3 regions of the Sphingomonas sp. 320_CC genome follow, and region 1 is predicted to be linked to each of the others. Evidence: predicted binding sites of a transcription regulator. Region 1 holds the regulator's gene; each other region holds the start of a gene.
What was found. The regulator LexA, encoded in region 1, represses DNA repair genes until DNA is damaged. The targets are predictions, from matches to a motif close to GTTCCNCNCTTGTTCT.
Positions count from the first base shown of each region.

Region 2: the regulator LexA is predicted to act here: its motif matches at 1,204-1,219, upstream of AC59GX_RS02240 (ribonucleoside-diphosphate reductase subunit alpha).
Region 3: the regulator LexA is predicted to act here: its motif matches at 1,908-1,923, upstream of AC59GX_RS19485 (S24 family peptidase).

Region 1 covers NZ_JCAWAE010000004.1:532,376-535,656, reverse strand. Annotated here, with positions in the region: gene AC59GX_RS18045 (ComEC/Rec2 family competence protein) at 1-480, shown strand, start outside; gene lexA (transcriptional repressor LexA) at 1,146-1,820, opposite strand; gene AC59GX_RS18035 (molybdopterin molybdotransferase MoeA) at 1,889-3,070, opposite strand.
Region 2 covers NZ_JCAWAE010000001.1:493,083-496,363, forward strand. Annotated here, with positions in the region: gene AC59GX_RS02240 (ribonucleoside-diphosphate reductase subunit alpha) at 1-1,092, opposite strand, end outside; gene AC59GX_RS02245 (hybrid sensor histidine kinase/response regulator) at 1,842-3,281, opposite strand, start outside.
Region 3 covers NZ_JCAWAE010000006.1:31,684-34,964, reverse strand. Annotated here, with positions in the region: gene AC59GX_RS19490 (pesticin C-terminus-like muramidase) at 214-1,059, opposite strand; gene AC59GX_RS19485 (S24 family peptidase) at 1,201-1,854, opposite strand; gene AC59GX_RS19480 (hypothetical protein) at 3,080-3,281, shown strand, end outside.

The DNA.
Region 1 (3,281 bases):
CGTGACCGGGCAGGCGACTATACGCGCGACATGCTCGCCGAGAATGGCGGGGTGGACGGCGAGCCGCTCCTGCTCGCGGACCAACCCGATGCCCGGTGCAGCCGCGATCTGTGCGTCACCGATATCGCCGCGCGTGGGCAGATGTGGCGGATACTTGCGACGCGCAGCGCCTATATGGTTCCGATTGCTGAGTTCATCGCCGCCTGTCAGGGCGCCGATATTGTCGTCAGCGAACGCGGTCTGCCGAGACGGTGTGTACCGCGGTGGTTGAAACTGGATCGTCGTGTACTCCGGCGTACGGGGGGCGTCGCGCTGACCTTGGGGAGCGGGACAGTCGTGACCATCCTGAACGCAGGTGATCGTCACCCTTGGCGCGATCCGCCTCTCCTCGAACGCACCGCGCATTCGTTCAGGCCGCGCTATGACCGGTTTCACGGTACTGCGCCGGCGTTTCGTGCCAGCCGAGGCCGTCAAAAGTAGAAATGTTCACGTGAAGGCGCACAGTTGCGAAGGTGATGCGATTCGGGAGACCTTCACACCTTCATGAACGATGAGCCGACGTCGGTTTTTCCGTGGTCTGCGAAGACAAATAGACGCCAATCTAAGCACCACATCTTCGCGCCTTTGCGCCTTCGCGTGAACAAAATCATCCGTCATCACCTGCGATCGCAGTGCGAAGAATTTGTTCACGCGGAGACGCGGAGCCGCGGAGAATTTTGATACGATGGATGAATCGGGCTGGCTATTGTTCAGTCTCACTACCGAAGGCATTGGAACAGCTTCATCCCTCCCCGAACGCAACACCTCCGCGTCTCCGCGCGAACCAATTCTTCGGCTGCGCGGGGGGCAGATGGCGATATGTTCGCGCAAAGGCGCGGAGGCACAGATATTTAGGGTTCGAGTCGAGGTCGCGCTTATGCATCGAAGCGGGACAGAGTCTTCCGGACGCTTGGCGGTCTTTGCTTGGGCATATCGAAGAACTGTCTCGGACAACTCCGAGTACATCGCTTAATTTGCCGATCAGACCGGTCGCTGTCGCTAGCGGGAGAGAGCGACTTGGCTCACCAGCTTGAGCGGGCACTTTTCCTAAGCAGCTAAAACAGAGACCGGCCTGCGCGATGATAACGCAGGTCGGTCTCCGCGACTCAGTCGTAGCGGCGGAGGATGCCGGAGAGTTTGCCTTGGACGCGGACCTGGGCGGGGGCGTAGCGTTGGGGGTCGTAGGCTCGGTTTGCCGGGTCTAAGCGGACCATGGCGCCTTCGCGGCGGAAGTATTTGAGGGTGGCTTCGCTGTCTTCGATCAGCGCAACGACGATCTCGCCGTCTCTCGCCGTTTCGGTGCGGCGGATCAGGGCGTAGTCGCCGTCGAGGATGCCCGCTTCGACCATCGAGTCGCCCGAGACTTCGAGAGCGTAGTGTTCGCCGGTGCCGAGCAGCGCGGCGGGGACGGCTAGCATGGTGCTGCCTTCGAACGCCTCGATCGGGACGCCGGCAGCGATGCGGCCGTGGAGGGGAATCTCGATGACGTCGTTGGCCGGTTGCGGGGTCGCGGCGGCGGGAGCTGCCTTGACGTTCGATGCCTTTGACGGCGCCTTTTTCTCCGCACGTTCGGGCATGCGCAACACTTCGAGCGCGCGCGCGCGGTTCGGCAGGCGGCGGATGAAGTTGCGCTCCTCGAGCGCGCTGATCAGACGATGGACGCCCGACTTCGATTTGAGGTCGAGCGCGTCCTTCATCTCCTCGAACGACGGCGAGACGCCGGTTTCGTTGAGGCGATCGTTGATGAAGCAGACGAGTTCGTGCTGCTTGCGCGTGAGCATGGCGGTTCTCCGTCCGGAACAGACTGGGAACTTCTATGGAACATAACTAACGCCGTCAAGCGTCCGTATCACGCGATTACGAGGATTTCGGCCGATTCGCCGGTCCTCGCGACGGGAGCGTTGCCGGGGCGGACGATGAGGCAGGTCGAGCGGGCGAGTGTCAGCAGCATCGAACTGTCCTGTATCGTCGAGGCATAGGCTTTCCCGTCGCGCAGTTCGGCGCGGAGATAGTCGGTGCGGGCGTTGTTGGCGGGCAGGTCTTCGCCGAGCAGCGCGTGGGTCGACTGGGGGAGCGGGTCTCTAGCGCCGGCCATGTGCGCGACGACGGGTTTGACGAACAACGTCGCGGTGACGAACGCGGAGACCGGATTGCCGGGGAGGCCGAGTACCATCATCTCGCCGATCCGGCCGGCCATCATCGGCTTGCCGGGGCGCAGGGCGATCCGCCAGAAGTCGATGGTGCCGCCGGCGGCTTCGATTGCCGGGCGGACGAGGTCGTGGTCGCCGACCGACGCGCCGCCGGTAGTGACTAGCAGGTCTGCCTCGACGCTGGCGAAGGCTTCGCGGAGGATCTCGAGATTGTCGGGGAGGATGCCGAGGTCGATGATGTCGACGGGCATGTCGGCGAGCATCGCGGCGAGCATAATCCCGTTCGATTCGGGAAGCGCGACGCCGTCGGTGGTCGAGCCGGGGGGGACGAGTTCGTCGCCGGTGGCGGCGACGGCGACGCGGACGCGGCGGTTGACGGTGAGGCTGCCGTGGCCGCCGGTTGCGGCGACGGCGATGCGCGCGGGGCTGAGGCGATCGCCCGCGGCGATCAGGCGGGTGCCGGTGGAGAAATCGAGGCCCTTGCGGCGGGTGTTGCGGCCGAGCGTCGGGGGGCCTTCGCCGGCCAGGATCAGGGTTTCGCCATCACGCTGGGCTTCTTCCTGGACCATGACGGTGTCGGCGCCGTCGGGCATTGCGGCACCGGTGAAGATGCGGGTGGCTTGGCCGGGGGCGACATGGCCTGCGAAGGGGCGGCCGGCTGCGCTTTCGCCGATGACGGTCCAGGGGCCGGGGAGGTCGGCGTAGCGGATCGCGTAGCCGTCCATCGCCGAGAGGTCTGCTGCCGGTTGCGTGCGGCGGGCGAGGATGTCCTCGGCGGCCCAGCGGCCGGCGGCTTCGCGTAGCGTCACGGTCTCGTGGCCGACGCGGGGGGCCATGGCGAAGAGGCGGGACTGGGCTTCGGCGACGGGGACTAGGGTCATGCTTTTGGCTCTGATATTACGTGGTTTTCCTGCTGGAAGTGCAGGAAGTTCACACGCTGGGAGACATTTGGCGGGTGCGGTTCTGAGATTCAGGTTTGGAACGGTCTCGTCCGGTAGAAGGTCCGGCGGGAGGGGGTGAGTTTTGGCGTATCTGGCGCTTTGCCATGGGTTTGGAACGTAGGACAGGTGTTGTTGGGGTTGCGGCAGGACG
Region 2 (3,281 bases), on a different contig from region 1:
TTCGTGACGGTCGATGTAATCCTGCAGCACGTTGTCGAGGAAGCGCATGACGTCCTCGATCAGGCCCTTCTCGTCCTTCCACTGATCCCAGGTCTCGAGGTTCAGCGACGACAGGCAGCAGACCGCGGTACGCTCGTTGCCGAGGTGATCCTTGCCGGTCGGCAGCGTGATCTCCGAGCACAGGTTCGAGGTCGAGACCTTGAGGCCCAACTCGCGGTGATGCTTGGGCATCGCCTTGTTCACGTGATCGGCGAAGACGATGTACGGCTCACCGGTCTGGAGACGTGTCTCGACGAGCTTCTGGAACAGCGAGCGCGCGTCGACGGTGGCGCGGATCGCCTGGTCCTTCGGCGAGCGGAGGTGCCATTCCTCGCCGTTGCGGACGGCTTCCATGAAGTCGTCAGTGATCAGCACGCCGTGGTGCAGGTTCAGCGCCTTGCGGTTGAAATCGCCCGAGGGTTTGCGGATTTCGAGGAATTCCTCGATCTCGGGGTGCGAGACGTCGAGATAGACGGCGGCCGAACCGCGGCGCAGCGAACCCTGGCTGATCGCGAGCGTGAGCGAATCCATGACGCGGACGAACGGGATGATGCCGCTGGTCTTGCCGTTGAGGCCGACCGGCTCGCCGATGCCGCGGACGTTGCCCCAATAGGTGCCGATGCCGCCGCCGCGCGAGGCGAGCCAGACATTCTCGTTCCAGGTATCGACGATGCCGCCGAGGCTGTCGGGGACCGAGTTGAGATAGCACGAGATCGGCAGGCCGCGACCGGTGCCGCCGTTCGACAGAACGGGGGTGGCGGGCATGAACCAGAGCTTCGAGATCGCGTCGTACAGCCGCTGCGCATGGCCGGCGTCGTCGGCATAGGCCGACGCGACGCGGACGAACAGGTCCTGGTAGCTCTCGCCCGGAAGCAGGTAGCGATCCTTCAGCGTGTCCTTGCCGAATTCGGTCAGCAGCGCGTCGCGGCTGTGATCGACCTCGACCGGGTAGATCTGCGCGCGCACGGAATGGCTGTCCTGTGCCTGGCGCGGGGCCTTGGGAGCCTCTGCTGCGGGCGTGGCGGTGGTCTGTTCGATCGTGTCTGTGGTCATGTCGCTATCCCGGCTGCTGTCTCTGAAATCCATCGAAACCGCTCCTAGTGTTCTGTATTCGTTCGAATCGGTCGCCTGTCGCCATGCTACCATCGGACGGCCCCTAACGGGAGAACAAAAAGTGACCATCGCGGCGGTGGAAGGCGCGCTTACGGTCATATCGCATATGGCTATGCGAGGGTTGTTCTACCAGCGATTGGGTCCGCCCCCGAACGCAACCCCAAGAGATTGTGCCAAAGAGCGAAGAGACGCAAGGGGGTGCGGGGGTGGTCGAGGGCTCGGTTCGTCGCGTTCGTCGCGGGGTTGGGCGAGCGGGATATTCGCGACGCGTGGACTTCTGCGGGGTTCACGATGCGCAAGGGGGCGAAGCGGGAACGAAAAATTATTTAAGCGCGGAAGATGGCAAATGTTGCTTCGAGGGGTGTGAGAGTAGGGGCACTGGATGTGGGGTGCCCCCTTCTAGTTCCCCCGCGAAGGCGGGGGCCCAGGAGCCACGAACGTCGTCCTACTTGATTCCTGGACCCCCGCCTTCGCGGGGGAACGGAATGGGGCGTTCTTCCTCTTCCAAAACGAGAGCATCGCCCCGCCAGGACCTCACCATGCCGCGAAAACCCCACCACCCCGGCGGAGGCCGGGGCCCAGTTGGGGGACGTTGCCAACTGAGCGCGTCGCGTCGTTACTGCGACCTTTCCACTTGGGCCCCGGCTTCCGCCGAGGTGGCGGCGGTTGGTTGGCGTGTCCTGTCCGCCTTACCCCTCGATCATCGTCCGGATCTGCGTCGCCAGCGCTTCCATCGCAAACGGCTTGGTGATCATCGACATCCCCGGCTCCAGGAAGCCCGACGCCAGCGCGGCATTCTCCGCATAGCCCGTCATGAACAGTACGCGGAGCCCCGGACGCAGCGCACGACCCGCATCGGCGACCTGGCGACCGTTCAGGCCGGGCAGGCCGATGTCGGTGACGAGCAAGTCGACGCGCTCCATCGTCCGCAGCTTGTCGAGTCCCGCCGGGCCATCATGCGCCTCGACCGCCCGGTAACCGAGCTCGCCCAATACCTCGACGATCAGCGCGCGAACGACTGAGTCGTCCTCGACCACCAGCACGATCTCGCCGGCATCGGTGACATGCTCCTGGGTCAGGCCGGGCAGCGCCTCGTCCTGCCCCGCTTCGCCGTAGTGACGAGGCAAATACAGCTTGATCGTCGTGCCCTGGCCGAGCTCGCTATAGATCCGCGCATAGCCCTCCGACTGGCGCGCGAAGCCGTAGATCATCGACAGGCCGAGCCCGGTCCCCTGGCCGATCGGCTTGGTCGTGAAGAACGGCTCGAACGCCTTGGCGATGGTGGCGGCGGACATGCCGGTGCCGGTGTCGGATACGCAGATGCAGACGTAATGGCCGGGCCGGACGTCGCGCTGGCTGGCGGTGAAATGGTCATCGAGGTGCGCGTTGCAGGTCTCGATCGTCAGCTTGCCACCATGCGGCATCGCGTCGCGCGCGTTGATGACGAGGTTTAGCAGCGAGTTCTCGAGCTGGTTGGGATCGCACAATGTCGTCCACAGGCCGGCGCCAAGCACCAACTCGAGTTCGATCTGCTCACCCGTGGTGCGGCGGAGCAGGTCTTCGAGCGAGGCGACCAGCGGGTTGACCTTGACCGGGCGCGGATCGAGCGGCTGGCGGCGGGAGAACGCCAGCAGGCGGTGGGTGAGCGAGGCGGCGCGGTTGGCGGCGGTGGTCGCGCCGGTGATGAAGCGATCGAGCTCGCCGACACGCCCCTGCGCAACGCGGCGCTGGACGATCTCCAGGCTGCCGGTGATGCCTTGCAACAGATTGTTGAAATCGTGCGCGATGCCACCGGTGAGCTGGCCGACCGCCTCCATCTTCTGCGCCTGGCGGAGTGCCTCCTGCGCCTCGACCAGCTCCTGCGTACGATCGCGAACGCGCTGTTCGAGGTCGGCGTTGAGCGACTGCAGGTCGCGTTCGAGCCGCTTGCGGTCGGTGACGTCCGCGCCTTCGACGAAAATGCCCACGACCGCACCGGTCGCGTCGCGGATCGGTTGGTAGACGAAATCGACGTAGCGGTCGTTGACCGAACCGCCGGGTTCAGCCTGAACGGCATAGAGCATGCCCACCGCCGTGAACGCTTCGCCTGTCGCATACACATCGTCGAGCAGGTCCAGAAACCCCTGTTC
Region 3 (3,281 bases), on a different contig from region 1:
GCCTAGCGCATCAGTTCTTCGAAGTTTTACTTTGAAAATAACGCCAATTTGAATTAATAATACAATGCGCTTCGAGACGTATGTCTCAGATTATGTTGACGTCGATGCTGATTAGTATTTTAATCAAACATGCCCACTTCCCTTTTCGCCAACAGACAGAGGCGCTTAACTTTTGATATGCCCCTCTGTCCGCCGTTGGATCACGTCACTACGTTAACAGTTCGGCAGGCCGGAAACGCCGGCGTCGATTGCCTCTTTAAGCAGTGCCGCCTCAGCGCGACGCCTGGTGGAATAGTCGTCGCCAAAGTTCATCAGATTGTTATAGGCCGCATTCCAGTCACCACGCGTAATCTGACCCCAGAAATCTGGCGTTGCGCTCGCAAGGTTGGTTCCGTACTGATGAGCAACATCAAATACGGCAACCTGAATATTAAGTGGTAGGTTAGCAAATTGATGACCGGAGTCCCGGTCGAAGTTCGCAACCACCGCTTCTTGCATGATTTCACGGACGCCCATATCCAGAGCGTTAGCAAAGCCGACCGGGACGTTTAGAGGTCGTGCACTCAGCATATCTTTCGCGGCTTGCCCCTTGAGGCCCATATAGGGCTGCAGAGTATTAACGGTCTGATAGTTGGCACTTCGAGCACGCTCAAAGTTGGGGTAGGCGTTGTTCACAGGATAATGGCTGTATGTCTTGTCAATTGCATTGCGAACGTCACTCAACGTGCGCTGCCCAAGATCCACTCCAGTCGCAATTGTCACACCGCTCTGGCCGGCGTTAGGCACGTAGCCAGCCGTTCGCTGCCCGCCCTCGTACTGTGCAGTAAAGAGGTTGTCGGTGGAGAGTACGCCACCGCAAGTACGATTCATTTCCGATGAGGAGCTATCACCCCCACTGCCGCCGCCGGTGTCACCACCGCTGCCGCCGCCGCCGCCGCCGCCGCCGCCGCCTTCGCCAAAATCAGGGTAGTACGGATCTGGATTGCCAATTACCTCAATCGTGTTTCCCGATGCGCCGCCAGCAACGAGGGCAAGTTCGAGACTCGTTAATTCACGCATGACTTATTCCTTGTTCAATGTGTCTGATCAAACGAGAGCGCATGAACTGCGTCCCGCCAGCCTGACCAAAGAACAGATAGGGAACAATATCCTACAGTATTCCTACAAAATTGGTGTCGATCTTACATTGTAGGGAATACATCAGCGCACCCGACCTGCCTTCCCTACCGCACGTCCGATGACGTCGAGAGAACTGAGAGGGCAGTCACGCCAACTCGGGTAAGCAGGGTTATCCGACGAAATCGTAAGCAACCCTGAGCTTGGCATCATTGTAAGCCGCTTTATCATTAGCGCGTCGTCGCGGCGGAGTACGTAGACGCCGTCGTCGCGGCGTGGGTCCCGCTGCAACTCGTCCACTAGCGCGTTGTCGCCATCGGCGAGCGTCGGTGCCATCGAATCACCCCTGACGCGGATGATCGATAGATCGCTCGACGTCGCGCTTGTAAGTTGGCGCAACCAGCGCCGCGAGAAGGTAAAATGCCCGATCGAGGTCTCTTGGTCGACCAACAAGCCCGAACCCGCAGAGGCTTCTACGGCCAGGCGACGAACATGAACAAGGTCGAGATCGCCCGCAGTCCCATTACCAGATCCGCCAAGATCGCGTTCGTCGCAACCAAGCATGGTTGCGATTATTTGTCGGTCTTTATCTTCTAAGCGCACGGGCGATCCCCGGACGACGAACTGCTGGATATAAGCAGCATTGCGTCCGATTGCGCGTGAGAGAGCGGCGTAAGAGTACCCACGCTCCTTCCGAAGCCGGTCTAGATTCGCGCGGATGGCGGTAGGATCGAGCATGACGATTGTAGGAATAGCGTAAGAATCTATCTGGACAAGTAGGAAATTGAACGAGAACATAGGGAGAACAGAATCGCTGGAGGTTTTCCTATGCTGTTGTTGCTACGTATTGACCGCTATTTGAGAGGTCGCCGTATGGCACCGACCCGCTTTGGGCGTGAGGCGGTCGGCGACCCTAACCTCGTACTCGAGCTTCGCGATGGCCGGCAGCTCCGAACACGGACCGCCAAGCGAATTGAGGCTGCGCTTGACCGTATGGAAGCTGAGCTGCTGGCAGATGATCGCGCTAGAGAAACACGGCCGTGAGCTGGGCAGGCGCAACGGCCCGCTGGCCGACCATCGTCACTATGGATGCTGGCATAGAAGTAAGTCACATGATGCGGACCGGAGGGTCGCCGTGAGTGATCGCCAGACCCTAACCGCGTTTTGCGTTCTAATCAGCGCGATCTGCTACCTTGCAACGGTCGCTGCGGTGCTCGCTTGGGCGGGCAAGTATGTCGAAGCACTAGGCTTCGGTGGCCTTACCACCGGTCTAGTTGGTGTCTTGGGCTCCTTCCGACCAAAAAACCTTATGCTTGCCCGCAGACATCGACATATTGCAGCGTCAGACATAATTGTGGAAAAAGAGAACATTCATGACGATTAAATGGAAAAAACTGCTACGTATAGTTGGAAGCGTTGCCATTGTAACTCCCGATATAATTAGAAAAATCAGGAATTTGACGAAAGATAGAAACGAAGAATCTAGAGCTAATTCTGGCTTAACGCCATCCAATGAGGAAGGTTATCTATTCGGAAGAGATAGATAGATAAATTGATCTATGATGTTCGATATGAACAAATGTACTGCGGAGAGTGCTAATGGATATTAAAGTTCTATGTATAATTGATTAAAGCATTATGGCTAAGATACGCCATTTCTGCAATTTTTCCCTTATCAATTTTCTCCAAACGACTGGAGGATGACGAAGAAGCGGGAAGAGGCTGCGTCGCGAAAGTGCTGAATTTCGGACGTCGCGTATGTTTCGGCTTTTGCGACAACAGACATGTTCAAACCCGACGGTGGCAGATGTCATTGCGAGGGCCACAGCCCGCGCGTCGGCAACCGCAAATTAGCGGTTTTTAGTTACGACTGCGTGCAATGGGTAAGGTAGAGAAGAGAGGGTTACGCACCCTTCTTGGCGTCACTGCGCTAGCATCGGCTGCGCTTGCGTTGCCGTGGCTAGTGGTCATCGGCTTTTTCATTCTCATAATACCGGGGCTCGTTCTGGCGGTTGCGCCGGCAGGCGCGCTCTATGGCTGGCTCTTTGCCGTGCCATATATCGCGCTACGTAGCTTCGGCTTGGGGTCGTGGAAGGCCGCGCCCGTGGCGTTTCTGCTACCTCTCGCCTTCGGCTGGGGAGGAGCGGCGCAGATTAACGCGGGGA